DNA from 4 places in the Shewanella sp. N2AIL genome. Region 1 is predicted to be linked to each of the others. Evidence: predicted binding sites of a transcription regulator. Region 1 holds the regulator's gene; each other region holds the start of a gene.
The links. The regulator sigma-54, encoded in region 1, starts transcription at its own class of promoters, with help from an activator protein. The targets are predictions, from matches to a motif close to GTTGGCACGNNNNTNGNNT.

Region 1 (7,818 bases):
CTACGGCTTCAAGCTTCATCAGCACGATAGTGCGAATAATGTCTTCTGGCAGACCTGAATGTTCGCGCAGCGCAAACGCCACGTTATCGAACACATTAATGTCAGTAAACAGCGCGCCGCTCTGAAACAACATGCTCATCCGCTTACGCAGACTAAATAATTCATTGCGACTCACGCCATGGATATCGTGGCCATCAAATAGCACTTGTCCGTGGTCAGGCGTTAATTGGCCGCCGATCAACTTTAACAGGGTCGTTTTGCCTATGCCGCTCGGCCCCATGATCGCCGTCACCTTACCCCTTGGAATGGACAGGCTAATATCTTCATATATCACACGCTGACCGCGGCTAAACCCCAAATTACGGATCTCAACCAACGGCGTTTGTTCTTGAGTCATGCTTGATTCCGACATTTGCAAAGAGGTGATCCTAGTCTTCCTAGACTGACCAATCGAAGAGCCGCAAATTGTACGTAATTGCGCTTTAACCTACAACCGAATCGACACTATCGCCCTGCGATACTTTCAATTTGCCTCATTTACAGCGAAAATGCGCCCTAAGTTTTCACTCTGCACAAGTAAAATGTTATTTAATGTTTTCAACCTAGTTGCAGAATTGGCGATATTGGCTAATTCGTTCGCACTTAGCTCGCTCTTCGTCCACTTTTAGGTGCGATGCGTCGATATACGAGTGTGAAATAGAGGCATCCCGTGCGGTAAGACCCGCCGCGATACGGGATAAATCCATTGAAATAAACGACAAAGACGATGATATTGCTCAAGACCTTATACCGCTAAACAGGGTATTGTGCATGCATAGCTGCCGCAGCTGAACTTGACGAGTCGGATCAATCGCTCTAGCCTGCCGCAATTGTTTTGTTGTTTTAGGGAATTCACCACAACAAGACATAAGCTAAATCGTCTGAAAACAAACTAAAACTTGGCAGAAAGCCTATTACATATCATCTTTATCGCGTACCAAATTGTGCTATTCCAATCCCATCAATGGGGCGACAAAGACAATGCAAAAAGAGAGATAGACATGGTAGACAAATCACAACTGCGCCAATGGGGCTGTAAAGTTATCGACATTGAAAAGTCAGCCCTAGACAATCTTTATCAATATGTTGATTCGGCTGAATTTGCAGAAGCTTGCGAGTTGATCCTTAACTGCACAGGCAAAGTGATTGTCATGGGAATGGGCAAGTCGGGCCATATCGGCAATAAGATTTCTGCCACCCTCGCCAGCACAGGAACGCCCGCATTTTTTGTGCATCCGGGTGAAGCCAGCCACGGTGATCTCGGTGTATTAGCCGATAACGATGTGATTTTAGCGATTTCAAATTCCGGTGAGTCGAGCGAAATCCTCACCTTAATGCCCGTCATCCAACGTATGGGCGTACCCGTTATTGCGGTAACAGGTAAACCCGAATCGAACATGGCGCGCTTAGCTAAAGTGCATTTATGTATTGAAGTGCCAGAAGAGGCTTGCCCACTGGGACTCGCCCCAACATCAAGCACCACAGCGACCTTAGTGATGGGCGATGCCATTGCCATTGCGCTGCTACAAGCCAAAGGCTTTACCCGTGATGATTTTGCAATGTCCCATCCTGGCGGTGCTTTAGGACGCAAGTTATTGTTAAAAGTCTGCGATGTGATGCACAGCGGTGATGACTTACCGCTCGTTAACCACGATATTTGCATCACAGAAGCCCTGTACGAAATTTCCAAGAAAGGCTTAGGCATGACGGCAATTATTGATGATCAGCGCAAACTGGTCGGTATCTTCACCGATGGTGATTTACGCCGCGTTATCGATGCCGAAGTGAATCTGCGTACAACGCCCATCGCCGATGTGATGACCCGTAACTGCGTGACCATCACAGACGGTGTGTTGGCCGCCCAAGCGCTGCAAGTGATGGACTCAAAAAACATCAACGGATTAATTGTTATCGATAAAGACCGCCATCCTATCGGCGCTCTTAACATGCTAGACATGGTTAAAGCAGGAGTCATTTAATGCCACAGCAAGGATTTTACGGCCCAATCAGTGATGATGTGTGGCAACGCGCGCAAAAGATTAAACTGTTGATTTGTGACGTCGATGGAGTGTTTTCCGACGGCCGTATCTACTTAAGCAATAGCGGCGAAGAGCTAAAAGCCTTCCACACCCGCGACGGCTATGGCGTGCGCTCGATACTCACCAGCGGTTTTAATCTTGCGGTGATCACTGGACGTCAATCCAAAATCGTTGAAAACCGTATGACGGCGCTTGGCGTAACCCATATCTACCAAGGCGTAGACAATAAGTTCGAGCCCTATGAAGCATTGCTCGCACTCTATGGCGTTACCCCAGAAGAAGTGGCTTATATCGGTGATGATATTGTCGATCTGCCAGTGATGAATGTCGTCGGTTTAGCAGTCAGCGTAGCCGATGGTCATCCCTATGTTCGTCAGCACGCCCACTTTGTGACTACGCTCAATGGCGGCCACGGTGCCTTGCGTGAACTCACAGATCTATTGCTACTCAGTCAAAATAAATTCACTTCGGCCCATGGAATGAGTATATGAGTCGTGTGACACTCGCGATTATCGCTTTTTTTGGAACGGCATTAGTGCTTTATTGGCAAGTGCAGAACAAACACAGCGGTGATACCGATAACAGAGTAAAAGATCAAAATACCCCAGATTTCATCGTTGAAGATCTGCGCAGTGTTGAGTTCAATGAACACGGGCTAGTCAATAGCCGTGTGACGGCGAAACACATGGAACATTATGATTCAACGAATCAAACTTACTTTACTCAACCTGTTTATCTTGTTTATCCAGACCAAGGTAAAGCACAATGGCAACTCAGAGCAGATCAGGGCAAGCTAAACAAGGAAACGGGCAAGGTTGTATTAGAAAACAATGTTATTATTGATGCCATTAGCCCAGAAGAACCGATCCAGACCTTGTCCACCAGTTATCTGGAACTCGATCTCAATACGATGATAATGACCTCTGACCGCACCATTTACGTCACAGGGAAAGATTTTAATATTCAAGGCCAAGGCCTTTATGCCGACCTCAACGCGCAAGAAGTGCAATTGACCAGTCAGGTAGTAGGAACATATGAAGCAAAATAACGTATTACTTGCCAGCCTAATGCTAATAATGAGCATGAGCGCCTTTGCTAAAGTCGACGACCTGAAACAGGAAGTCAAAATCAAGGCTGTGAGCCAAACGGCAGATATCAAGAACAACCAGATCATCTTCTTTGGTCCGGTTGAAGTCACCCAAGGTTCGATTAAAATCCATGCAGATCAACTGCGTGCATTTTCTGCCGAAGGTGAAAATAGCAAAATTTTAGTGGCCACAGGTAACCCTGCGACGTACAGCCAAGTATTAGACGATGGCCGTCCAGCCTCGGCGAGCGCGAAAGAAATTCGTTACGATATGGCGAGCCGCACCCTGACACTGAAAGGCCAAGCTTCGTTAGATCAAGCAGGTAGCCAAGTGACGGGTAATGTGATCCGCTATAACATCATCCAGCAAAAATTGATTGCAGAAAGCACAGGTAGTGGTGACGATCGCGTGATCACTATTATTCAGCCAGAAAGCTATCAAGATGATGCCAAACCAGACGCGCCAGCGGATAAACCTGTGAAAAAGCAGGACTCTAAATGACCCAAATCACCCTAAGAGCACAAAATCTGGCGAAGAGTTATAAGAGTCGCCAAGTGGTTAAAGACGTCAGTCTGACGGTAAAAACCGGTCAGGTCGTTGGCCTACTCGGCCCAAACGGTGCGGGTAAAACCACCACCTTTTACATGGTCGTCGGTCTGGTTAAAAGCGATAAAGGCCACATCTTTATCGACGATGATGATTTAACCGCAGATCCTATGCACCTGCGCGCCCGCAAAGGCATAGGTTACTTGCCGCAGGAAGCCAGTATCTTCCGTAAGCTGACCGTCCATGACAACATCATGGCCGTACTGCAAACGCGCAAAGAATTGAAGAAAGAGCAAAGGGAAGAACAACTCGAGCATCTGCTCGAAGAATTCCACATCACCCACATCCGTGACAGCCAAGGCATGTCATTGTCGGGGGGCGAACGTCGCCGTGTCGAAATTGCACGGGCGTTAGCAGCAAATCCTAAGTTCATTTTGCTCGATGAACCCTTTGCGGGTGTCGATCCTATTTCAGTTATCGACATCAAAAAGATTATCGAACAGCTCAAAAGTCGTGGCCTTGGCGTGTTGATCACAGACCACAATGTCCGCGAGACATTAGATGTGTGTGAACATGCCTATATTGTGAGTCACGGAAACCTGATTGCCGAAGGAACACCTGCAGAGATCTTAGACAATCAGCAAGTTAGGGCTGTGTACTTAGGTGAACAATTCAGGCTATAGTTAATCAAGCGGAGCCAATGAAGGCAATTTGTGCCAGCATTGGGCTCCACTCAAGATGATAACAAGCGACCTCATCCAACAATAATAACGTAGGGATCAGCGGTAACATGAAAGCGTCACTCCAGCTCAAACTGGGTCAACAGTTAACCATGACGCCACAATTACAACAGGCCATTCGTCTGTTGCAACTGTCGTCATTAGAACTGCAGCAAGAGATCCAGCAAGCCTTAGATTCTAATCCCCTTCTCGAGCTGGAAGAGGATCAATTCGACGCCACTAAAGACCCTGTAAACCAAACGCTTTCCGATACGGATTTCAGTGAATCGAGCACTCTGCCGCCAGAGAAAGACAGCTCCACCATAGACACGGCAGAGTCCTTAACCAAAGAATCCATGCCCGACGAACTCCCCATGGACACCACCTGGGATGAAGTGTTCACCGCCTCCCCTAATTCTGGCCCCGGTGGCAGTCGTGAAGATGATATGCCCTTCCAAGGTGAGACCAGTGAAGGCTTGTATGAGCACTTAGAATGGCAAAAAAACCTCACGCCGTTTTCTGAAACCGATTTAGCCATTGCTACCGCCATTATTGATGCCATCGACGATCAGGGCTATCTCACCCAAAGCACTGATGAAATCCTCGAAGCTATGGGTAATCCTGAGGTCGAACTCGACGAAGTCGAAGCCGTACTCAAGCGCATTCAACATTTTGATCCCATTGGTGTGGCCGCCCGCGATTTAAGCGAGTGCCTGCTGATCCAACTGTCGCATTTCGCCGCTGACACTCCCCATCTAGAAAATGCCCGCATGTTGATCAAAGATCATTTAGATCTGATCGCCGCCCGCGATTTTAGATTGTTGATGCGTAAGACTAAATTAAAAGAGGATGAATTAAGGGACGGCATCGCGCTTATCCAAACCCTCAATCCCCGCCCAGGTTTATTGATTACGCCCAACGATGACGAATACGTCATCCCAGATGTGTCTGTGTCGAAGAAGAATGGCCGCTGGGTGGTTGAACTTAACCCAGACTGCATGCCAAAAATCAATGTAAATCAACATTATGCATCGATGGCGCGCAGTACTAAAAACCAAGCCGATAGCCAGTTTATTCGTGGCCATCTGCAAGAGGCTAAATGGTTTATCAAAAGCCTAGAAAGCCGTAACGACACTTTACTTAAAGTTGCGAATTGCATAGTGCAATATCAGCAAGGTTTCTTCGAATACGGTGAAGAAGCCATGAAACCTATGGTGCTTAACGATATTGCCGAAGCGGTAGAAATGCATGAGTCGACCATCTCACGGGTGACGACACAGAAATACATGCATACCCCTAAGGGACTTTTTGAACTAAAATACTTCTTCTCTAGCCACGTCGGTACTGACGATGGTGGGGAGTGCTCATCCACAGCAATCAGAGCCTTCATTAAGAAACTGGTTGCAGCGGAAAACCAGAAAAAACCATTGAGCGACAGTAAGATGGCACAACTTCTGGCAGAACAAGGGATCAACGTAGCCCGCAGAACCATTGCGAAGTACCGAGAGGCTATGCTCATTCCGCCTTCTAATCAGCGTAAAAGTTTATAACCTACAGTGGATATCGGAGGACGTTTCTATGCAAATAAACCTGAGTGGACACCATGTCGAAATTACCGAATCGTTACGCGCATATGTAGAAGAAAAGTTTTCAAAACTTGAACGCCATTTCGAACAGATCAATAATGTGCACGTTGTGCTCAATGTCGAGAAAATGCAACAGATTGCCGAAGCGAGAATAAATCTTATCGGTGGTGAAGTTTTTGCTACTTCAGAGCATGCTGACATGTATGCCGCTATAGACGCCCTGATTGACAAGCTTGATCGTCAGGTTATTAAACACAAAGAGAAGTTAACAAAACACTAATAATGGAACTTTGTACCATACTGCGGCCGGAGTGCACTACCTGCGCCACTCCGGGCAGCAAGAAAAAGGTACTGGAACTCATCAGCGACTTAGTCGCTGCCCAGTACCCGACCCTCTCATCTCAAGAGATATTCGAAAGCCTAGTGGCGCGCGAAAAGATGGGGAGCACAGGTATAGGTAACGGCATCGCCATTCCACATGGTCGACTAGCCGATATAGATCAGCCCATTGCCATACTCATTAAGTGTGAAGAGCCGATAGCATTCGATGCTATCGATAAGCAACCTGTTGATATTTTATTTGCACTACTGGTGCCTGCTGACCAATGTCAGCAACACTTAAGTACCTTGTCTTGCATGGCCGAAAAGCTGAGCGACAAGCAAATATTAAAGCAATTACGCAAGACGCATGATGAAACGGAACTCTATCAGGTAATCACTGGATGAAACTGGTCATAGTGTCGGGCCGCTCAGGCTCAGGCAAATCTGTCGCCCTAAGGGTACTCGAAGATCTCGGCTATTATTGTGTCGATAACCTTCCCTTGCCCTTAATCGGCACTTTGCTTGAGCAACTCAAAGGCAGTAACGATCTCGTCGCCATCAGTGTCGACGTGCGTAATATGCCTGAGCAGGATAAAGTCTTAGTGAAGCAACTCGCGAGCCTGCCTCCTGATACTGAGTTAACCAGCTTCTTCCTTAACTCCAGCGATAAAATTCTGCTCAAGCGTTACAGCGAAACCCGCCGTTTGCATCCTTTGTCGAAGAGCCAAGTCTCTTTGCAAGAAGCGATAAAGCTGGAAGGGAAGCTGCTCGAGCCTATGTCAAAACTGGTCGATCACTACATAGATACGTCGAATCTGAATATCTATGATTTAAGCGATCAAGTGAGACAAATTCTGCTCGGCAGCGTCGATAAAGAGTTAGTGATTAACTTCGAGTCCTTTGGCTTTAAGCACGGTATGCCAACCGAAGCCGACTTTATGTTCGATGTGCGCTTCCTGCCTAACCCACACTGGGAACTGGCGCTGCGTCCATTGACTGGCTTAGATGAACCCGTGGCTGAGTTCTTAAATCGTCAACCACTCGTGAATAAGTTCATCTGGCAAATCGAAAATTTACTGGAAACTTGGCTGCCGCATCTCGAACGCAACAATCGCAGTTATTTAACTGTGGCGATTGGCTGCACCGGTGGACAACACAGATCGGTTTACGTCGCAGAGCAATTGGCTAAACGCTTTAGTAACGGTAAACATAAAGTTTATGCCCGCCATCGAGAGCTGAATAATGCCAAAGCTTGAACGTCAGATCACCATCTGTAACAAACTGGGATTACATGCCCGTGCCGCCACTAAGTTGGTGGTACTGGCATCCGAGTTTGATGCGACCATCACCTTAATACAAGGCGATAAACAGGCATCCGCAGCCAGCGTGCTCGGCTTATTGATGCTTGAGACTGGCATGGGTAAAACCATTAAACTTATCGCCGAAGGCCCAGATGCTGAACCCGCTTTGGATGCCATTT
Region 2 (7,818 bases), on a different contig from region 1:
ACTTTTTTATGTTTTGTGTGTTGCTTTTTTATTTTTGATAAAAATCAAATCATCGTTTGTGTGTTGCTTTTTACTATATTAACACTTAGTAATATTAACTATTAACCGTCATTCCTGCCCCCAAATATGTCCATTCCTCTAAATGCGAATTATGATAATCAGCAATTTTACATAAAAATAATGAGTGAAAAAAGCAATAGCTGACCCTACTATTTACCATAAATATTAATTATGCAAAATAATTTACAGGAGAACTTAAAATCTGTAAAACTATATTAATTCATTATCCAATAATGTACCATCCTGAAATTTGAAATAAAAATAATTTTCAAGAATTTGTTCTATAAAAAATGCGTCTACGTAATTAAAGCCATAGAGCCTACCATTGACCAAAAATTCCTCAACGAAATAACCTGAAGAAATTAATAAGTGTAACCTTAAATCCCTTGGTAAAGTTTTATCTTTCAATGCCAATATAAGTGCAAATGCAGCCGATATACTATCATGAGGCACCGCGCCCCATTTACCCAAAAAAATGCAAGGTTGTTCTATCCATGCTTTACAAATTAATTCATTTGACAATTTAGCAACATCAATGCTTTTCAAATGTGGTTGAAGTAGAAGTAGATTCTGTAAAACAGTAGCTTGATTAGCTACGCGCCAACGATTTATAAGTGGTCTAAAAATAGAGCGAAATACCTTTTTATTTAATGAAAACCTTTCATTTGAAAAGTTAAATTTATTATTTAATTGCCGATGATCGACTAACTCACTCTCGATATTAAATTTTTTATCATCAAACCTTTCCGCAAAACTTTTTTCACCACCAACAGCAATATTCCATCCGATATTCTTACAAGGACGTAGTGACTCTTCAAGGATTGCGGCATGCTCTCTTGTTTCAAAAGACTTATAAATAACTAAATCTAAATCATGTTCCCTTTCATTAAATGCTTTTTGGAGTTTATGATTTTTATGTGCGTTTATGGCTAACCACGCCCAATGTTCAGCTTTTCTTCTGCTTGGATTATTGGTAAGTCCAATATATCCATAATTCACATCATGATCATGCTCTTTGAATCGTATATGATAAATATAATGAATCATTAGAGAAACTCTTCTTTAAGTTCATTTAGATCAAAACTATTTACCATTTCATTTTCAGTCATTAAATCTTCAGCAGTGACTTTTTTACCGAGAACATTATACACAAGTTGCATAACTTGATGATAAACTATTTTTAATTCATCGGACGTGAAATCATTTAGGATATGAAACCTAAAGCCTTTAGACAACATTTGTATCTTTACTAAGTGTTGATATTTACCGTTTTTCTCTTGAAATAAAATAAGAGCCCCCCACGCCAATGCAATATTTTTTTGTTTTCTATTCAACTTTTTAGTTAACAGCTTAACATCGTCAATGAAATACTTAGGAGTATTGCCAATAATGGATCTAGCCTCCTCACTAGAAATACCAACATCTTGGAGGGTAATAACTGCACCTGATTTGGTCCAAAAATTAAAAAATGACATGCTATGCTCCTGTATTGAAAACATCTTAATTATACATCTAACAAAAAATACAGCATACCATGATTGGAGAGATCGAGATAGTAAACTTGCTGAAGCTCACAGCTAAAGCTAGATATTTGACTAAGTAATCTCCCACACTTAGATTAATCTATTTAATTATAACCTAGAAACTATTTAACTAGAAAACTACTTAACTCACAAATATCCAGAAGTGTTCTACGTTGAGTATGATAGTAAAATTTTAACACCTAGTCGCAGAGTAGTATGTTTTGTTTTTCACATTCTAAAACTGGTGAAGAATCTAAAATGTGACAAATCAGTATAAATTTTTATAACTATCACTCATTAATAATATTATTTTGATGATTAAAGATTTATTGTGTGTAGGTGTTGACAAAACATTTCAGTATGATAACAATTAATTATCTAACTAAGAATATATAAAATGAAAAAAATTAAAAAAAGTACGGAATCTATGCAATTATCATCCATTATACATGCGCCGATTTTTGCAACGTCAAATTATAATGTCGAAGAAAAATCAAGAAAGTTAGTTAGCTATGAAGTTTCAAGAACGAAATACGAGAGAATAATTTATAATGGTTTAGAACTTAATGCATCTGATGATTTCCCATTATTTGCAATTATAGTTAGCAAATATCAACAGTCGAAAAAGTTTAGTATTACATTAACTGATAAAGAGTTATTTGAAGCGTTAAAACTGTCCAAAGCTTCTAGAACTGAAGCGAAAAGAAAAGTATTAGTAAAGAGAATAAAACGATTAGAGTTTTGTCATGTGGAGTTATTCTATTATAAATCAGGATGTGATGATGTAGATAAATATTCAACCAGATTGTCTTTTCCGCTATTTGAAAGTACTTTTTACGATACTGATACAAAAGAGATTAAAATTGAGCTGAGTCGAAAGCTTGGCGTAATAGCTACTGCCGAATTTTCTGAAGAACTGATCGATTTGACTGTGTATTATAAAATAAAAACTCAATATGCAAAGGCCGTATATCTATTTTTACAGACTAAAAAGTTTAAAAATCAGAGCTGTTTTTATGTTGATTTACATAAATTTTTGGAACGATTTGGTCACTCGAACATGGAAACAAGAGAGAAAAAAAGAAAGTTAAAAATTGCTCTAGATCAACTTGTTAGTTTAAATCATATTTCAGGTTTTGAGTTTGAAAAAATTGATGATATTGATAAAGTTAAAATTATAAATAAAATGAAAAAGGAAAAGGAAAAGGAAAAAGGAAAAAAGAAAAAAGTCAATGATAAAGCTGTTCATGTTGATGAAATGAATTCTGATGATATAGCTCGTTTAGAGAAGCTTGAAGAAGTTTAAATTTCGAACATAAAAAAACCCGCAGAAATGCGGGTTTTTTATGATAACTGGTAGCGCTGGTCGGGGTCGAACCGACACTCTTATTCAGAACGGGATTTTGAATCCCGCGTGTATACCAATTTCACCACAGCGCCAAATTTTGTACTACTCTACAACACTATGTAACAATTTTAGAGTAGATTTTTATTCCGTAAATCTTTGTTTTAAATGTGTTATATCATTTAAACACAGTGCGTTTTGAATCCCGTGTGTCTACCGATTTCACCACACTGGCATATCAAATATGCACTTAGAAGCAATCAAAACAACTGGCTGTCTCTAAGTGCTGGGAATTATACCTTTGCCCATGACAATGGCAAGTCTTTTGCCGCGACTTTAATACAAATAGCATTTAACCGCTCAAAAATCATGCTCTTGGGGTTATTCTGCGCCATGGGATAACAAAAAGGCGGTATATTCTTTATCACTTTTTTGGATATGGTTAACCAGCCAAGCCTTCAAGAAAGTCATTAATTCGTCGGCAACATCTTCCCCTTTTACAACCCTCTTTTGAAAATCAAGTACTTGCCCGACTAACTTGCCGTGCTTTTCCTTATGACTGTCGGTTTGTGGGTAGCCAAAACGGGCAAAGAGCTCTTCTTCATAGGCAAAGTGATTGGCGGTGTAATCCACCAGCCCTTGCACGATACGTTTGATGGCTTCGAGTCCATACTCTTCGTTTAATGTGCGATGCAATTCATTGATCAGCGACACTAATCGTTGATGTTGACGATTGATCTCTGGCATTCCTATGTCTAACTCAGGCCCCCATTTCACAAACAGTTTATTTTGTGCCTGACTCGAATTAAAAAATGCCGCATTCACATGGAATCGGTGCAGCAAGGAGCCGATTTCCTGCGACATGTTATACACTTTCAAACTCGATAAGTTAGTGTTGTTGGTGTGGGACGCATTACTTAGGGCGAGCTCTGCCATCACAGTGATATTTTTATTTATCTCTTCAGCAACTGTGTGTTGTTGCCCCGATGCCGTGGCGATTTGATGGGACATATCGGTAATGGTCTCTACCTGCGTGACGATTTGTCCGAGCGCGCTGTGGGCTTGATTCACCATCTCAGCGGTTTCGTCGGCAATGACCACGTTTTTCAACATGACTTCAACGCCATGTTGTGCACCTTTTTGTAATGCGGCGATTTGTTGTTGGATTTCCACCGTGGCTTCAGATGTCCGTTTCGCAAGATTACGCACTTCATCGGCGACAACGGCAAAGCCGCGACCATGCTCACCGGCTCTCGCACTTTCAATGGCGGCGTTTAAGGCGAGTAAATTAGTCTGCTCAGCCACCTGCGAAATGGTTTCGATAATGCTACTGATATTGTTGCTGTCGGCGGCCAAGTGCTCAATTACGGTTCGAGTGCTATGGATCTGCTCTGACATAGCGCCAATTTTAGTGACTATGCCATTCATGATTTGGTCGCCATGCTTAGCAGAACTTTGGGCAATGTCGGCAGCTTTCGCCGCACTGACTGCATTTTGCGACACAGCTTGCACGCTTGAAACCATTTGCGTCATCGCACTGGCGGCCAGTTCAGTTTGATGCTCTTGCTCTAACACACCTTGTTTGGCCTGCTCACTGATGACCTTAATATCTGAGGCGACTTTTTTCATGCCTTCGCAGGTATCAGACAAAGATAAAATGGTGCGGCTAACATCCTCGCCCATGCGATTAATGCTATGCACAACCTTAATGAAGATGCCCGCATCTTTCTCTTCTAATTGATAACTTAAATCCCCTTCGCCTAAATGATGGGCGGCGCGCTCAAGCTGCCTTAAATTGCGAATTAATTTATTGATGTTGAAAATTAAAATGCCGGCGAGCGCGCTTAAACACAGGATGGCGACAAAGTGCCCTGTGGCAACTAAACAATAGAGTGGATAAATCAGCAACAGCAGTGGCGCAAAGATAGAATTATATCCCATTGAATCCTTACGACTTTTATTAGAATCCATTTTTTACTCCTTTAAAAACTGATATTGCCGCATTCATATTAAACAAGGGCGAATAGATGGAATGCGCGTTAACTAAATAAATAACGAACTCATTGAGTAGGTTAATCCTAGACGCTAACAGAAGATGAAACAAAGCCAAATTATTTGAACTCATCACTGTTAAGCATAGCCTTAAACTTGACCAAGATCACAGAGTTAACTAAGAGTTATCGCTTTGTATTCCTATGTCGATTTTTTATTGATCGAGATCAGTATTTTGGCTATCGAATATCGCTAATTTAGAGAGGACTTCACAGGAAAGAGGATTTCAGTCATGGCATTTTGGTTAGATCTAATGTTTGGTAACCCCATAGGCTTACTTTCAATGATCGTTATCTTTAGCACAATAGGGATAGTGTCCTATATCACTTGGATGTTCATTGTGAAGTCGGCACCGAAACAATAGTTTTTGCTCCAGTTGTTCTTCATGTTCTTGTATAAATGCAAAATCTAGGGGGTTTTTATCACCCCCATTTTTTGTTATCTCACTTTTCCGATTAGTGCAACTTACCTAAGCCAGTACTCATGCGAGCGAGACAAAACACGCCTATGCAGCGTGTTTTCTGTTTTGTACTAGGCCATTTAAAAACTGCGGACGTGCCTTAATCAACGACTGCATTTCCTCTTGGCTCGGCTCACCCGCAGGTAAACGCAGCACCTCGCGGTTGAGGTACATGCGAGCCTTCATAGCAATCTTATAATCGGCTGTCGGTCCCTGAATCGCATAATGGCGCTCGTTCCCTAGCTTTTCTAAGATACAGGCATTCAATAAACTTTTTACGGCAGGCTCATTTTGCGGCAGAGTCAAAATCGTGGCGCCCTGAAGAAAAAACTCTCTGACTAACGCCCGCTCAGCGGGATCAAGCAAGTTCACTTTAGCTTCAATCGTCTCAATAACGCGCTTATCACTTAAATGACGAATTGATTCATCTAAGCCTAAGTTAATCAGCTGACTCAAAAAATAGGCGATAGAGATAATTAGACCTAATCCAACAAAATGAGCATGTTCGGGCACAAATTTATCGAGCGCCAGCACTGCCAACGCATTAGGAGGAATAAGGAGTAAGACAGTACAACTCACCATTAGCCACAGCATGACTCTAAACATCATTTTCTTCGGGCTAAAAAACTTAACTGAATCCAGCTTGAGTTTAAACATAGTGCTATCCCAGTGACAAAAAATTGAACTTATTGGCTACAAAGCAAATTTAATGCCACAAATGAAGACATATTTCATTGATTTTATCTGCGAGAAAATGCACTTTCTGGATCTGTAGGTCTATGCTTATAAGCATCTCAAGCCGCTATTGCATAAAGAAAATTTAAGATGCTGACATTCTTTAGCCAACTTATCAAAAGTCCCATAGGCAGGCACCTGACCTTGTCTATTGTACTTTTTAGCTCTGTTATCACCTTAATCACCACTGCGTATCAATTGATCAGTGATTATCGCAATGACGTTGTGCGTATCGACAGAGTGTTTTCCAATATGGAAAAAGTGAATTTAGATGTGCTCGCCGCCAGTATTTGGGTGATTGACGAGCGGCTGATTAACACTCAGCTCAATGGCTTAATTCAGCTGCCCGATATTAACTACATTTCGATTAAAGATGACAGCGGCCAAGCATGGAATGCAGGCGAGCAAAAGCAAGAACACTCCTTAGATAAAACCTTCCCGCTAGTTTATAAATCCCCGACCGAGAGCATTAATGTCGGCACACTTGAAATACAAGTCGATGTCGATGCCATCTATCAGCGCTTGTATGATAAAGCCATTATCATTCTGCTCTCTAATGGAATAAAGACCTTCTTAGTTGCTGGATTTATTCTGTTTTTAGTATGGTTCAATATCACCAAGCACTTAGATAAACTCAGTCAATACTGCAAATATATCGACCTAGATCAAGAATACGAGCCGCTGCAATTTGCCCGCCAAGAAAAAATTGATGAGTTTAAACAAGTCGCCGACTCCATCAACAGCATGCAAGTACAACTGAGAAGCTCCTTTGGCGCCTTAAAGAAATCTAAGGCTGAACTGCAAACGGCCCTAGAAGACAGAGAGCGGCTACTCAAGCTCGAACGTAGCTATAAAGAAGAACTCGCCAGACAAGTCAAAGAAAGGACCATAGAACTAGAACAATCCCTTAGCGCACTAAAACGGGCGCAACAAGTGTTAGTTGAGCAAGAAAAAATGGCGGCCTTGGGAGGACTCGTGTCAGGGGTTGCCCACGAGATCAACACGCCGATTGGCATTTGTTTGACGGCGGCGAGTGCACAGCTGAGCCATATTGAAGAACTGATCGATCTGATCCACAGCGATCAAGCCACCTTAGACGAAATCAATGAGATCCTTAATGAGTATCAAGAAAGCTGTGAACTCATAGTCCGCAATATCACCAAAGCTAGTAGTTTGATCCAAAAATTCAAAACGATCGCCATTGATCGCAGTCATGAAGAACACCAACCTTGTAACTTAAGTCAGCAACTCCACGAGATTTTAGAGTCGACATTAATTATGCATCCGCATGTCAACGCGGTAACAGAGATCAGCGTAGAACCCACACTCAATATTCAAACCAATATCAGTTTATTAAATCAAATCGTCAGCAATATTCTGTCGAACGCCTTTACCCATGCTTTCCAAGGACGTGAAGATAATCTCATCCACATCAGCGCCACAGTGGACGAAGAGTCGATTCTAATTAGCATTCAAAATAATGGCTTAGAAATTCCAGCCGATGTCGCTGAACACATGTTCGAGCCATTTTTCACTACGAATCGTAATAAAGGCGGCACGGGCTTAGGATTATCAGCGGCCTTTAATGCCGCGACGCTGTTGAAAGGCACTATGAGTTATCGCGCAGACTCAACACTTGGTGG
Region 3 (7,818 bases), on a different contig from region 1:
AAGATGGCACTATCCCTTGGTATATTCGCTGGGGCTTTATTCCGTTTTTATTGGGCTGTCGGCTGTATAATCATTGGGCCAGAAAACGCGACTCTGTGCCGTCGATGCAAAAGATAGATGAGCAGTTGTATCTCGGCTGCCGATTATTTTCTGCGGATCTGCAGAAAATCAAAGCCAATAAGATTACCGCCATTCTTGATGTGACCGCCGAGTTTGATGGCTTAGATTGGTCGCAGTTTGAAGATCATATCGAGTATTTGAACATTCCCATCCTCGACCATAGCGTGCCGACCAGTGCCCAGCTCAATCAAGCCGTTAACTGGTTGCATCGCCAAGTGCGCGCCAATAAACAGGTGCTGATCCACTGTGCTATGGGGCGCGGCCGCTCAGTGCTGGTACTCGCCGCCTATTTAGTCTGTAAAGATAAACAGCGCAACTTCGCAGAAGTACTGCAACAAATAAAGCAAGTTCGCAAAACCGCGGGCTTAAACAAATGGCAATTACGCGCCCTTGAACACATGCTCAAGCAAGGCAAAATCAACATCCATAAAGTGGCGTGGATTATCGCTAACCCTGTCTCTGGCGGCGGCAAATGGCAACAATATGGCGAGCAAATCCAAGACGAACTAAAAGCCTATTTTGACCTAACGTTAAAACTCACTACCGAAAATATCACCGCAAATACCTTCGCCAAAAAAGCCCGCAATAGCGGCGCAGATATCATTATTGCCTGTGGTGGCGATGGCACAGTGACAGAGGTAGCATCGGAAATAGTGAACACTGATATCGCCTTAGGGATCATTCCGTTAGGCACGACTAACGCCCTCAGCCACGCGCTATTTGGTTTAGGCAGTAAGCTCATTCCTGTCTCTCAGGCGCTGGACAATATTATCCAAGGGCATTACCAAGCCATTGATACAGCTCGTTGTAATGAACAATTAGTCTTGTTACTTGTGGGGATTGGCTTTGAACAGCAGATGATTGAATCGGCCAACCGTGAACGTAAAAATGCCCTCGGCCAGTTTGCCTACCTCGATGGTTTATGGCGCGCCGTCAATGCCGATGTCACTTTAACCATACAGCTCAGCTTAGATGATGCCGAGCCCACAACATTAACCACCCATAGCCTCATCGTTGCCAATGCAGCACCGTTTACCAGCGTATTAGCGCAAGGCGATGGCGAGCCAAACATGACAGATGGCCTGCTCGATATTACCTGGCTAGATTCGGGGGATGAACCTAAGGAGCAGCTCCTTAGCCTGGCCGAATTAGCCATTGCTGGATGGGTAAAAGAAGGTAATAAAGACACACATTCAAAGCGACCTAGCGCGCCTTCTACCGCGACCAAAGTCCACCACGCCCATGCGAAAAAAGTGAGCATTAGCAGTCAGCCCAAATGTAAATATGTGATTGATGGTGAAATCTTTGAACCCGCTGATCTCACCATTGAAGTTCACCCCGCATCCCTTAAGGTATTTGTGCCTTATCAGGAAATAACTGAAGAGGATGGGTGATACATCTTGCTGGCACGCTTGAGTCATTACTAGGAACGACTTCCCATAAGCATTCTTCCTGCACTAAACAACCCGACATATTTTCAATAAAGCTTTCAGGTAACACTTGCTTTTTAAGGGCTGGCAGAACGGTTTTTACGTAATTGTCATAATCTAGGTTCGACGCCCAGCGCGTCATAACGATGAAGTAGTCACTCTGTTTTAGACTGCGGGCGACACAACCGCCAAGCATGCCCTCTGCTTGTCCAAGATGGGCGTTCCAAATCGTTCGTTGATCACTTAAAAAACGTTCGACATCTTGCACTACTCGGCAATAAGCCAACCGAATGACATTGTCACTTTGATCTGCAGGATGATGAGTTAGCGAAGGGATACTCAGTATATTTTCAAAATAATGGACATCACACTGTTTATAAGTTGTTTGCTGACCACTTTTGGAGAACAGCTCGTCGTGAACTGACCCCATGAAAGCCGTAACATCCTCGAGTGACTGCCATACGCCCACAATAATCGCCTGCCTTTCGAGTTGACTCCAACCACCGAACTGGCCTCTAAAAACTATGCGGTTGCTCAACGCTTTCCATATCTGTTGGCTTTGAGAAAAATCTTGCTCTTGTTCATTTTCAACCTGACAAGTAATCAACTTTACTATCGTCAAATCTCGCTCCTAACGCTGCAAATAGTGACCTAGCGTAGTGAAATCCAATTCCAAAGAGCCGATGCCACTTGGCTTAAACCTCCTTGCTAGCAACCACATCAACGGTACGCTTAAGATGGCTAAAGCCGCAGGATAAAGCTCAATGAGATATTAAATTCACTCACATCTACGGCTTTTGAGCGCAAAAAACTATTCCACCGTCGATTCACCCGCTTCGACTTGCTGCTCGTACTTGCTGAGCTTGTTGTAGAGGGTTTTTACGCTGATCCCCAGTTGCTCGGCGGTATCGGTTTTATTGCCTTGAGTGGTTTCTAATGCTTGATAAATGGCGATTTTTTCTAAGTCATCTAAACGCATGCCCTGCGGGATAACGACTTGGTCATCGCAAGATGTCCCCATTTCACTTGCCTGTGGCAACTGTAAATGACTGGGTAAAATCTCTTGATCTGCCAAAATATAGGCTCGCTCAATGGCATGTTTTAATTCACGCACATTCCCTGGCCAAGGATATGCCGCAATCATCTGCGCACTGTCTTCAGCGAGGCTTTTATTCTGCTTTTCGGCCACATTACGATAGGCAAGAAAATGCTGCGCTAGCCCGAGAATATCATCGCCACGTTCCCTTAATGGCGGAACGCGGATAGGGAACTGGGCCAAACGGAAATACAAATCTTCGCGAAATTGCCCAGCCTCAATCGCCACTATGGGATCACGATTAGTTGCCGCCACAATCCGCACATTGGCATGCTGCACTTTGGCACCGCCAACGGGACGATATTCGCTATTTTCAAGCACTCTGAGTAACTTCACTTGATGCTCAATCGGCATTTCGGTGACTTCATCAAGAAATAAGGTTCCACCTTCTGCCTGATCAAATACGCCTTTGTGATCGCGATTCGCACCAGTGAAAGCGCCTTTGACATGACCAAACAGCTCACTATCGACCAACTCAGGGCTTAATGCACCGCAGTTAATTGCAATAAAAGGCTCGTTCAATCTCGGGCTGGCAAGATGTATGGTATTGGCAACGAGCTCTTTCCCTGCGCCACTCTCACCAATAATCAGCACATTACTGTCGGTCGCAGAAACGCGACGTATCGTACGATACAGCTTGTGCATAGCTGCAGAGGAACCGACAAGCAAACCATATTGGTCTAGCTCGCTGGAAAAAGGCCGAGGCCGGATTGGTGATGACACTAGATACTGGGCAAAATCGGCGAAGATGTCACTGATCAACGTCATATCGTAGGGTTTACGAAAATGATAACAGGCAAAATTCGACATTAACTGATCAAGATTGGGGTTCGGCTGACCATCGGAGAGAAAAATAAACTCGATATTAGACAAGGCCGTATTGTCCAGCAGCCCAAGATAATCCTCACGGCTAAGGCTGGACAGCTCAATGATGGCAACATCAATGTGGTTCGCCTCAAGCTGCTCTATCCAAGGTAAATCATCGACACTGCGTAGCTTATTAAAGTCGGCTGCGCCGGCGAGTTCAATGATAGCTTGCTCGGCGTTTACATCCTGCAGGTGATAAAAAAGTGTCAATCGAGCCATGCTATCCCACTCCCTGTGTATGAAGGGCTACTGTATGTCAGTCGTGAAATTTTAACAACAGCAACGGTAATAGTTGCCGATATTCTAAGAGGATGGCGCAAGTAACCGAGAATATCAGCCTAAAAATCAGCCTGTTAACATACCATTAAAAATGAGAACAAAATATGCATGGTAGCTGAACGAAACGCAATTAGTTAAGCCAAACCGTTAAACAGGACTGTGCCGAACACTGGCATTTGGAGGCATTCATGAAGTCTAATGTTGTGCAACATCAGACTGATATCCGCGCCGATATCAGTTTGATTGATGAAATAATAAAGCTCAATCAAGAAGGGCTAACATTCTACAATCAGGCAATGACGTACGTCGAAGACTATAACCTTAAGCGTATTTTTTCGACCAAAGCGAATATCCACCAACGAATGTTGACGCGTTTTGAACAGCTGCGCCCTCTAACTGGTGAGCCTATTCATGGTCTAAGTCATGCAATACCAGTGACTTATACTCAAGTGACCAAATTGCTGCAACAATGCCATATGGCACAAGCGATGGCCGCACTTGTCGCCATTGAACAACAAGTGTTAATCCAGATGAAACAAGCAGTAAGGCAAGCACATCAGCCACAGCTTGCCAATCAGCTTGCAGAAGGCGCAGCTTGGCTGCAAATCAGTTGCGATGGTATGAGTTCGCTCAATTCTGGTTAATCCTTTGCACTTGTTACATCAGTTTGTATCAGTGCGCATCAGTATGAGCCTCTTTACCTGGCAATATCCAGCTTTAACGCACCGCGCAACTCCACACACTATTTCGCACACACTTTACCGCACACAGTCGTGCGGTTTTTTATGCTTTAAAGATGACTCGGCTTGCCAGAAAAAATTACATTTTGTCGGTAAAAAAGACCGACTTAAACAAAAGACTCCTTCTGTCAAAATATCAAAAACAGCACATAAAAGCTTTAAAATCAACACTTTAACCATATTGGCACGATTCACGCATTATCTAACATCGAGAAAATAACGGAGGATATGATTATGAAAACCACAACAGCATCAGTACTAGCGACCTTACTTGTCGGTTCAATCAGTTTAAATGTCGCAGCGGCTCAAGATTGGAAGGACGGGGCTAAGGATGCGTGGATCGATGGTAAAGCTGAAACCACTTTACTGCTCAACACTAACCTCAATTCCTTTGACATTATAACGGATGTTAAAGACGGAAACGTGACGTTAACGGGTAAAGTGGAAAGCAGTGTCGATAAAGCTCTTGCCACTGAACTGATCAAAAGTTTAGACGGCGTAAAAGATGTCGATAACCAACTCACTGTAATGAATGAGAAAGAAGGCACCAGTGAAGTTGTCGCGACTTTGACCGATTCTAAGGTTGCCACAGTCGTCAAAACCCGTTTACTGTTTTCAACCGATGTTTCCGGCACCCAGATTAATGTGGATGTCGCTAATGGTATCGTCACCTTAAAAGGTGAAGTTGCTAGCGATGCCGAACGTCAGTTAGCGCTGAAAATTGCCGAGAATACCGACGATGTGAAAAAAGTTGTCGATAAAATCAAAGTCGTTAAAAAAGCCTCTTAACGCTAGCTAAAGCTGCACTTTCTGAAATTAGCTTTCAAAAGTAGCGCTTTAACAGTCAGAGTTAAGTACCAGGCGTTAATCTTGCCTCAACTTTTGAACTCGATTGATAAGAAAAAGTAATAACAAAAAACCAGCCTAGGCTGGTTTTTTTATGTCCATTATTTCACTCAATCAAGCAAGGTCTTCTAGGCCACGTAGATAAGACTAGGTTTGAGAAAACGAAATCAAGGTAGGAAAATTGAACGACATCAGGCTAATGCTGGAAGCGATAACACCTTAAGCAATAGTGCCTGAAACTATATTTTCAGAAACAATCATGCCTAAAACAATCATGCCTGAAGTCGCGTTAAAATGCTGGCTCAGCGCTGGCTTCAAAGCCAAACTGGAACTCATAAAAATGCTGACCATTTTCAATACTGATGGCCATAGTGCCCGTTAATCCCTGCAACTCGCCCGCGCCGGAATGGGGAACCACTTCTAAGATCAAACGGTTTTGTCCATCGGTCATAATGCCAAAATGTTGCAGCACGAAACTCCCCTGCTTACCACACACCTTGCCAACCACTTGCTCAATCGCCACATAGCCAGCCGAGCCTTTGACTGACGTCATTGCACTGAGCATTTCCCCTTGGCTACGGCCCTCAAGCTCGCCATAAAAGGTTTTATCTAAACCCATACGCCCAAGCGTCACACCGCCCACACCCGTAGCATAGGTGCTATCTGGAGTGAGCTTAACATCAAATTTCCCAGTGATTTTGCTAACTTGCATGACACTCTCCTTGTCAAAACATTATGCCAAGTCTATCTACCCGAGAATGCTTGCCGCTGCGGCAAGCATCACACACGGAACGAAAAATAACTTAGCACAAGCCTGCACAGATCCATAATGCATTTACTCCCGACCCGTTGCGCACGACTACTCACTACTGAGTTATGTTAGTGATGCCAGTTTCGCTGACTGTCACCTCTAAGGTTTTGACGATTTCAGGGCTTTCAGACATAGGTTGATCAGGCGCTCTATCGCGATAAGTCACGGCAATTTTGAATGGGGCTTCGAAGGGATAAACAGGTTCAATATTGTCCACCTCAATGCGATCGCCCAGCATGACGCTGCCTAAATGCTTCAAGTTATTGTGTTCAAAATCGAGGCTAAACAAGCCAAGATACCAAAATGCCCCCGAACCTTGAGTCGTCACAATAAACGGTGCCACAAAGGGCATAGTCTGCATTTTAGGATCATCTTGAATTGGCGCGTTACTCTGGGTATCGGGCTCTAAAGCGGGATCGAAATTTAACGGCGTAATGCGCAAATAATCCAGTAATACTCGGCCTTTTACCTCGCCATCTTGATAATCGCCCATCGCAAATTCCGTTTGCTTGATCTTAATAAAATGGGTCAAGGCAACCGATTTATCGCCCTCTGGTAAGGTAATTTCAAACTGGTTAGCGGTATTTAAGCTAAAGAGTTTAAGCATCACTTCCGACGCATTCGCCACCGGCTTAACCTCAAGCGGTGTCACCACTTCAACCTCATTGGCCTGTGCCTGCGTTTTTTCCTGCGCCATGGCCTCGTCGTATTGCATGACCTTACCATCTTCCATCACCATATAAATATCATCATTGGTCATGTTGAAACGGTAAATACCGGCGGCGAGTATGGCTAATATCACTAAGGTGCCCGCTAAGGTTAACTTTACAAACGTACTCATTTTCTCTCCCCAATCGCGCGCTTTGTGCGCTGCTTTTCTAACACTGATCAACTTCAAATCAATGTTGGAGCAGTATTACAGATACTGAGTTAAAGCGGAGTGGGTAAAGTGTAAAAAAGTGACGCTATTTTGAGTTTTGTCAGGCTAAGTTCAGCAACATACCCTTTACTCGGCAAACATAATGGGCCGAGTAAATACTCAGCCCAAGACTTAGCTACTTCTCGTTTTTCCACAAGGCTGGGGTTTGGTTCGGTTGCCAATTACTTTGGGAGAAATGGGCTTGCACTAAGGAATAGATTTTATCTTGATACGAGACAAAATCAGGCTGCTGATAATCATGCTGATCCTGCCAAGCGGGGGCATAGTTATCTAGCGTGTCGAAACGGTATCCTTGGCGCTGCGCCTCTTCCACAAAGCGTTTAATTTTAGGCAAGTTGATGGTCGCACCTTGACCACGGTGGGCATTTTCAAACAGGAAGTCGTGGGTCAAGATCACCACTTTACCGTCGTGCAAACCATCGCTACAGTCTAAGTTCTGCGTGCGACTGTTAAGAGGGTTCATTGTGGTGCCAGCACAGGTGTTGATCACTTGATTGATTTTATCCACCAGCTCAACCCCATCGGCCATAGATTCAGCGGGAAAAGCCACGCCCCAATCCTCTGGCCCCCAATCAAAGTCCCAACCAAATATCTTATAGTCACTCTCGGCGAGCATGTTTTGAATTTGCACCGCAACTTGCGAACTGTTGGTAGAGGTTTCAGCAGTACAAGCAAAAGCAGGGTCCCAA
Region 4 (7,818 bases), on a different contig from region 1:
CACTCCGTATTGATTGACAGTTTGACAGTAAAACTGGGCTCAGAAGTGAAACAAGCCTCTCAATTTTGTCGTTACTGATCTCAAACTTAGCACTAACGACTGGGATAAGAGCGAAAATAATGGAAAATATTCAATCACAAAGCAGGCAAAATCGGTATCATGGCCCTATCACGTCTCTGACTCATTCGGCTATGGATAACGACATTCCCGCTCTCAAAACCTGCGAGCCTCAAGCGGATACTTTGATCACGTTTATGCTACAAGTAGCTGACAAACGGGACAGAGCCGCCTTTGGGCATTTATTCCAGCATTTTATGCCCAAGATCCGCGCCTTTGGTTTACAAAGACTGAATCAACAAGGCTTAGCCATGGATTTAGTTCAAGAAACCATGACCAGCGTGTGGACTAAGGCCCATCTGTACAATGCAGATAAAGGCTCAGTGACGACTTGGGTATTTACCATAATGCGTAATCAGTGTTTCGATATGCTGAGACGAGTACAACACAATAAAGAAGATACCTTTGGCGATGATATTTGGCCGCTGTGCGATGCGACCATGGCTCAAGACACACTCACTGATCATAAATTGACGGCGAAACTCCTCCAACATCTTGATGCCCTTCCCCTCGCACAAAGACAAGTCGTGCAAGGTATCTACATGCAAGAACTCACTCAACAAGAGCTAGCCGATGCCCTCAAGGTGCCAATAGGTACAATAAAGTCACGATTAAGACTCGGGCTAGAAAAGTTGAAAAGTTTCTTGGAGACACACAATGATTAAGCATCATCCCCAACAAGAATTACTCGTGAGCCATGCGAATGGGGTCTTACCTTTATCGATGGCCATTGCAGTATCAGCGCATTGCGCATTATGTGAGACGTGTCGTGAGCAACTAGCCCTATTAACCGAGCAAGCTGCCAATTCGGCATTAAATCCAGATGGTGCTCATGCTGCAAAGCATACACACCAAGAGTCGATTCACACTGCGCATATTGATGCTGGAAACACTCAAGCTACTCATGTTCCAATGATGGATATTGACGCTATGCTGGCGCAAATCATGGCCCAGCCTGCGGCAACGGATGTGCATAGTAATGCTCCTCTGGATGTTCAAGTAAAACAACAGCATTACACAGTGCCGTCGGTGTTTCGCCAGCATTTGGCCCGTCCTTGGCAAATATTAGGCAAAGTCAGTCGTATGCGTTTTGATGTCGATGAAATGAACACCCGCGCGAGCTTGTTACACATAGATGCGCAAGGTGAAATCCCCCAACATACCCATAAGGGCTATGAGTTAACCCTATTGTTAGCGGGAGCGTTTTCGGATATTAACGGTGACTATGTGCCAGGTGATTTTATTGTGCTCGATAGCCAACATCACCACTCACCTAAAACCGTTGACGGTTGCTTATGCTACACAGTGTTAGATGCGCCGCTGCATTTTACCAAAGGCCTAAGCAAGTTGCTTAACCCCATAGGTGAACTGATTTATTAAGCCTGTAGCCAGTGCTTTAACATGACTTATTTACTCCGTTTTAAAATGAGTCCGCTGCTAAATTTTCAGTTACTGAATCTTCAATTACTAAATTTTCAGTTACTAAATGACAGCCATTAATCCCATTGAAATAACCTATTTCAGTGGGATTTTTTATTCTATTTGCATGAGTTTTTTATTCAGTTTGCTAGAATTTTTAATTCAATTGGCTAACAGTAGCCACATCCTTTTCGCCTAAAAAGCCGCAATATGGACACCCAGCATTGCCGCTAAATACAAAATAAGAATATGCCCCATACCGAGCTTTATGCTTTAAATCAAATGAATAGCTAGAAACAATTCACGTTAACTCAACATCAATCAACAAATAATCACATTGAATAAAAATTAAACTTGCATAAGCTACTTTTATTGATATACTGCACGTCGTTTTGAGAAACACCTTGTTGTTTACCTTTTTAAACCAGCCTGACTATTAGCAATCAGAGTTCGGTCCTCATAAAGAAAGCCTACTACAAGCAAAACCCCATAAGCTCAAGCATTCGATACCACTAAAATCATGTGGTTATGTCTGTGAACTTACTGTTCTCCACACTGTCATAGTATTGTCATTAAGCTATGGTCAACTGGCAGAATCAAGTTAGTCCATTGGCATAATCGACAGCATGTATTATTTATCGATTAAGCATCTCTTGATTAATGAATCAAAGATGGGGTAACCTCGATACTCAATAGAACGAATCTTTCGCAAATTGCTAAGGATATTTTATAGTTACAACTATCTCACCTATGGGTGAATTAACAAAAAGGAGTGTGGCATATGTCATACAAAATTAATGGACATGAAATTACAGTGAACTTCCCTGTAGATTCAATCTCAGTAAATAAAACCTCAATTGCTTTTACCGATCGTCAAGGTAAAAACAGACAGACTTTTTCAAAGCGTACAGAAGCCATAAGCTTTATGAAATGGTTATTGTCCGCAAACAAATAAGTCAAAAAGTAAATTAGACGATAAGTTAGAAATAAGTACTGTAATACCCCGTTTGCTCAAGTGTATTTAATCGGTTTCCATTCTCTTCGCAGTACCGAGCACTTAAGTAAACTGATAGCCGAATGTCACGAACACGCTATCCTTTTTTACGTCATCATGACGAACACATTTGGTTCAGGCTGTATCTCTCTCACACAGATACCTGCCGAACCAAATGAGTCAAATCCAGCTTAGCTCACCTACTTCCACTGCAGCATCCGCTAATATTCATCCCCATGAATACTGTACAGCACCTCACCTATGCCAAAACCCAATACCCAAATCGCCATGCAAAGCTTGATAAGCCAGATCAAAGCGACAATTCCGCTCAATTTAACGGAAGCACAACTGTGCCAAGGACAATGTTTAGGTTGTTCGAAAAAAATGCTGGAAATGTTAGATGCTGAAATCAGCTATTGGCAGTTTAGCGATGTAATACCTAGCCTAAAAGATTTAAAAAACCTCGAGAATATAGGCCAACGTACCTATAAAATCCTTAAGCGAAACCATCTACTATCTTAAGAAACTATCTACTGTCTTAAGAAACCATCTGCCGTCTTAAAAAAGCGGTCTTAATCTATTGCGCTGGTTATATTACTATTCTTTGAAAATTCTCATACTCCAGAAAATTTACGCTGATAACGCGGCAACATGGTCTCATTCCCTAATATTCCGCCTTGATGCAAATACATCACATGACCTAATTCACTACGCTGTAAGTAATCCTCAAGCACAATAAAACCTAAGGGATCGTAGAGTAGTTCAAATTGAATACCTGAGGCACAAACGCGCTGCCACATGGCATAAAATTCTGGGTAGAGTTTACCAAAGTGATATTTTTTGCCGACATTCACTATCTGTGGATGCTCGAGAGTATTTGGATTAAGCATAGAGAATTGCAAACGTAAATAATCATCGCCGCCCACCACGGCGCAAGTCACGATGCGAATCGCCGTTTGCTGACGAATAAAGTACTGATTTAAAAATAACGCCGTCGTCCCCGTCCCCGACGGTAAAAATACTGTTAAATCGACTAAATCATTCGCCTGCGCAAATTGCACTATTTCTTGCGCCAGTCTATTTACCCCGTATTCAGCGTAGGAACAGCGACCGCCCTCTGGGATAAAAAGCGCCGTAGGTTCATTCGCGAGTATCTGAGTCTCGATATACTCTTGGCAACTCAGTCGCGCACCACCCGTTTGCAAAGCAGGTTCACAACTAACATTGTGGCCAGATAAAACCTGAGGTTCACCCTGCGACTGAGTAAACGCCAGCTTTTGCGCCATTAACTCACTTAAGTCGATAATATTGGCGCCATTTGCCAATGCCGCAGCGTAATTCCCCGTGGGATGCTTAACAATCTGGCTGGCAATATGGTCAACATAAAAATCACACTGCCAGCCTTTCATCTTGGCCAATGTAGATAGGGAATACAAAGAGTTTGCTAAGGGTGAGCCATGACCTATCACCTTGTTGATGCCTGCAAACTCATGATCTAAAAAGTAGCCGAATTTACGCGCTTTATTGCCGCTAAACGCTGGATGCAATAAATCATCACGTTTTAGAAATATTTCTCGACCAGCAAAGGCAAAAATATCGACGGGGGAATTTGCAAACATCAGGCTACTCAAACGATTAAATACTCAGGCTTTTAAGCCATTGGATGGAATGGCTAGTGTAACGCCGCCTTTGCTCTTCTGCTCTTAAGAAATTAGCAATTTAGCGAAGAATTAGTAAAAATCACAAATGAAGCTTAAACAGGTGGATGTAAGACATTGATTTTTGAAAATAAAATAATTGGCACGTTTCTCGCTTAGTCATTGGCATATATTCAGTTTATCAAAGCTAACGGCATTCATTAGAGCTGACGATAAAGGCTAAAAAAGTAACATAAGGAGTTTTCAATGGCAGTATTACGCTTAATATTCAACATCGCTTGGTTTGTGCTCGGTGGATTTGTGATGGGACTCGCTTGGTGGCTCGCTGGTATCCTGTGTTTTATCAGCATTATTGGTATTCCCTTTGGCCGCGCCTGCTTTGTTATCGGTGAAATGACCTTCTGGCCCTTTGGTCAAGAACAAATCAGCCGTCGTCACTTAACCGGACGTGACGATTTAGGCACAGGTGCCCTAGGCATGGTGGGAAATATTATTTGGTTCTTGCTGTTTGGGATCTGGTTAGCCATAGGCCACCTGGTCCATGCCTTAGCCTGTTTTGTGACTATTATCGGTATTCCCTTTGGAATACAGCATCTTAAACTGGCGTTACTCAGCCTAACACCGATAGGCCAAACCGTTGTGGCTAAAGCCTAATAGGCAGTGAGTTATCCGTCTTAGCGCTGTTCATTGCTGATGATTTACTGTCGATGATTTACTGTGGAGAATGGATAGCGCTTTTTCATCCCATTCTGAAAATATCGCCTCAATGAAGGCCATTTCCTCCTCCAGTAAATCATTGCAACTATATTGAGTATGGACATATTGAGCATGGGCAGGTTCATCATCCTCTTGAACCTCAGTTTGCGGCTTAGTCGGCGCCACAATTGCCAACAGATAATGTGCCAGTTTTGCAGGGGCATCAATGGCCGCATCATGGCCGCAATACGCTAATACTATCAAATCCGTGTGAAAGTGCTGTGCCAAGGCTTTGCTCGATGCCATGCTCACCAACGCATCACGGTCGCCACAGAGTACACTTATCGGCACTTCCACGGTCAATGGACATTGATATTGAAAAGCCGCCCACAGTTGCCGCCAGGCGTTACGGATAGTTGGCGACGATTGGCGGCGAAATTCACTCCATTCGGCAATTAAACCGCAGTCTCGCCGATGACGAAAACTGGTTAAACGCACTATCGTCGACTCGATGGGATGTAAAGCTTTACCCCGAGCCCGCAAGAAAAACGCCTTCAATGCATTCAGTGGATTAAATCTTTGATACCACGTCGATAAATTAGCCGCACTGCTGTTTAGTACAAATACATGCCTTATCTGCCAAGGTCGCTGGCGCGCCATTTCTAGCGCTAACATACCGCCCATAGACAAACCGAGAAGGTAAATGGCTTCTCCATTTTGCACCTGCTCATCCAATTGCTGCCACACTGCATGGGCATAATCGGCAATCTTAAGTGGGCTTAGTTCATGGGATAGCGTCCCATTACCTGGCAAATCCGGTGTCAGTACTCGCAGCCCCTTTTGTCGCAGTCGCTGATCGAAGCCATTCCAGTGGCGCTGATCACGCATTAATCCCCGCAATAACACCCAAGTTGTCATGACTGTGGCTCCCGATACCAATACTGCCGCGCGCACTCAGTGAGTTCAGTCAAACGTTCAGGGGTTAACTGCTCTAACGATTGGGCGTAGGCCGCTTCCATCATAAATTGCATCAGCACTGTGTGCCTGCGTAAAATTCTGTGGTGACGATGTGTTTTCTGCGGATTGAAAAAACCTGCAAAATTAAATATTTGCCTTGGGTTTTTCTTTATCCAAGCCCAGGATCCCATCTCCAATGTCAAAGGCAGAAACGGTACCTGAGCATGGGGATCGGCCACTTGATGTTGGCGATAGAGGTAATCCCAAATATCCCCATGGGTGCGATAAAACTGACTCTGGGGTGCGAGCCGATAATGGCCATGATGGGGATAACTCTGTTCAAATAATTGTTTTAGATAAAAAATATAATTGGCATTTTCGAAGGCGGTACGTGTATGGGCGTAGGGGAACCAAATATGATCACTCAAGCCAAAGCCTGAGTGAGCATCGAGGGAAATCAAACTGGTGCTGCGGCTCAGCAATTGCTGTATATAGGCAACTAAACCGGCGGTTTCAAGCTCCATTCCCCCCATGCCGCGATACCAAGGCAGCCGCGACGATATCCGCTGTCCTCCGACCATAAAAGAGACTTTTTCGCTAGATTCTATCGGGGCGTTACGCATCAAATCCACTTGATTGCCATTGCCCCGCGTTCCCATAAATAAACCAACGGGATTCACCACAGGCACAAAAGCTAACCGCACGCCCGTTAACATCTGTTGTAGATGCTTATCCCACACCAGCCGCTGCAACAAACTGTTCAGCAATGCCAAGATGACTTGAGAGCCAATACGTTCAACCCCATGCACGCCGCCCACAAAGAGTACTGTCGGACAGGGCTTCTCTCCTCCGCCCAGTTCAACACTGTAGAGAGGAAAATGTTCGTGACGAAATGGGATGTCAGCAAGAATTTGATACTGCAACTTAAGATGATGAGTATCAATGAGTTGTTGCAGCGTATCTAACTCAAAGGGAAGTTTATTCATGTCACCTTAATCAATAAAATGAGAAAGCAACTCATGCCGTTAAGGTGATGCTAATAGTGAACAAAGACAGAATGATGACAAGCGGAATATCTGATGTAATTTTGAGAGGAATTGGCTGAAAATAGAGGAAAAAATAAGGGGGGAAATTGAGAGCACACTAACCTAAATTATGCATTAGTCTTCACGATACAGTAGCTCTCCGATGATGGTTTCGACATCAATTTGCGCCAAGCCTTGATCAAAAATATCCCGCCAACGTCGGCCTTCTTCGGTATTACGAAACGCAATATAAAGCTGCTTATTCGCTAAAATTTGGCGGTTGATTTGCAGTTTGTCCGCCAATGGCTGCAAGGGCTTTTGCTTAAGTAAATAGTGCAGCACGTTGACATCGATTACCGCCGCATCAATACGGCCTGCGGCCACTTTCTTAATATTGTGCTCATCTGAAGTCACCGCTTCAGTCGGCTGAACGCCTGTGGCAATCATGCGATCTAACGCCTGAGTATTCACGTAATCTTTCACCACACCTAAGGTATAGCGATTCAGATCTTCGACATAATTCCAACTCACAGGATGGGCTTTTTGCTCCACCAGTCCCAAAGGACCGTCGCCAATCGATTTAGAAAAAACAAACTTTTCAGTCTCAAAGTAATACTCAGGGAAATAACCCAGATAGTCAGAATTAGGCATACTGGCGAGCTTTACAGCGCGGCTCCATGGGTAAAAATCCACTTCTAATTGGTGCCCCATCACTTTGAGCGCCGCCCGCGCCACAGCAATACTCGCGCCCTGCTCGGCTAATTGCTGCCCAGAATAAGGCGGCCAAAGTAAGGATGTCAGCATTAAGGTATCCGCTTTCGCTGTGCTCAATCCCATGGAAAAAAGGCAACACGCAAGGAGCATTGAACGCCATCGAACCATTTGGGACTCCTTAGCCTACAGAATGGATTGACTAGTAAATCATCGACAAATTGAGCTTTAGTGTTTATCT

Region 2: the regulator sigma-54 is predicted to act here: its motif matches at 6,139-6,157, upstream of MO387_RS16805 (superinfection exclusion B family protein).
Region 3: the regulator sigma-54 is predicted to act here: its motif matches at 4,713-4,731, upstream of MO387_RS01160 (BON domain-containing protein).
Region 4: the regulator sigma-54 is predicted to act here: its motif matches at 4,327-4,345, upstream of MO387_RS17045 (YccF domain-containing protein).

What each region holds. Positions count from the first base shown of each region.
Region 1 is NZ_JALBYT010000011.1:86,589-94,406, reverse strand. Features, by position in the region: gene mlaF (phospholipid ABC transporter ATP-binding protein MlaF) at 1-397, opposite strand, end outside; gene MO387_RS08810 (hypothetical protein) at 603-761, opposite strand; gene MO387_RS08805 (KpsF/GutQ family sugar-phosphate isomerase) at 1,041-2,018, shown strand; gene kdsC (3-deoxy-manno-octulosonate-8-phosphatase KdsC) at 2,018-2,569, shown strand; gene lptC (LPS export ABC transporter periplasmic protein LptC) at 2,566-3,126, shown strand; gene lptA (lipopolysaccharide transport periplasmic protein LptA) at 3,113-3,667, shown strand; gene lptB (LPS export ABC transporter ATP-binding protein) at 3,664-4,395, shown strand; gene MO387_RS08780 (RNA polymerase factor sigma-54) at 4,503-5,981, shown strand; gene hpf (ribosome hibernation promoting factor) at 6,010-6,297, shown strand; gene ptsN (PTS IIA-like nitrogen regulatory protein PtsN) at 6,300-6,743, shown strand; gene rapZ (RNase adapter RapZ) at 6,740-7,594, shown strand; gene MO387_RS08760 (HPr family phosphocarrier protein) at 7,581-7,818, shown strand, end outside.
Region 2 is NZ_JALBYT010000032.1:33,150-40,967, forward strand. Features, by position in the region: gene MO387_RS16775 (GIY-YIG nuclease family protein) at 271-1,107, opposite strand; gene MO387_RS16780 (hypothetical protein) at 1,107-1,535, opposite strand; gene MO387_RS16785 (hypothetical protein) at 1,981-2,889, shown strand; tRNA gene MO387_RS16790 (tRNA-Leu) at 2,938-3,023, opposite strand; gene MO387_RS16795 (bacteriohemerythrin) at 3,310-4,899, opposite strand; gene MO387_RS16800 (DUF3149 domain-containing protein) at 5,213-5,344, shown strand; gene MO387_RS16805 (superinfection exclusion B family protein) at 5,486-6,097, opposite strand; gene MO387_RS16810 (ATP-binding protein) at 6,266-7,818, shown strand, end outside.
Region 3 is NZ_JALBYT010000001.1:238,423-246,240, reverse strand. Features, by position in the region: gene MO387_RS01180 (diacylglycerol kinase family protein) at 1-1,514, shown strand, start outside; gene MO387_RS01175 (DUF4937 domain-containing protein) at 1,468-2,172, opposite strand; gene MO387_RS01170 (sigma-54 dependent transcriptional regulator) at 2,362-3,732, opposite strand; gene MO387_RS01165 (glutamyl-tRNA reductase) at 3,981-4,436, shown strand; gene MO387_RS01160 (BON domain-containing protein) at 4,767-5,321, shown strand; gene MO387_RS01155 (DUF3224 domain-containing protein) at 5,668-6,090, opposite strand; gene MO387_RS01150 (hypothetical protein) at 6,245-7,030, opposite strand; gene MO387_RS01145 (polysaccharide deacetylase family protein) at 7,245-7,818, opposite strand, start outside.
Region 4 is NZ_JALBYT010000033.1:28,739-36,556, forward strand. Features, by position in the region: gene MO387_RS17020 (sigma-70 family RNA polymerase sigma factor) at 120-782, shown strand; gene MO387_RS17025 (ChrR family anti-sigma-E factor) at 775-1,497, shown strand; gene MO387_RS17030 (hypothetical protein) at 2,318-2,491, shown strand; gene MO387_RS17035 (hypothetical protein) at 2,792-3,052, shown strand; gene MO387_RS17040 (pyridoxal-phosphate dependent enzyme) at 3,145-4,149, opposite strand; gene MO387_RS17045 (YccF domain-containing protein) at 4,435-4,842, shown strand; partial or broken gene MO387_RS17050 (alpha/beta hydrolase) at 4,832-5,802, opposite strand; gene MO387_RS17055 (M14 family metallopeptidase) at 5,799-6,827, opposite strand; gene MO387_RS17060 (transporter substrate-binding domain-containing protein) at 7,002-7,748, opposite strand.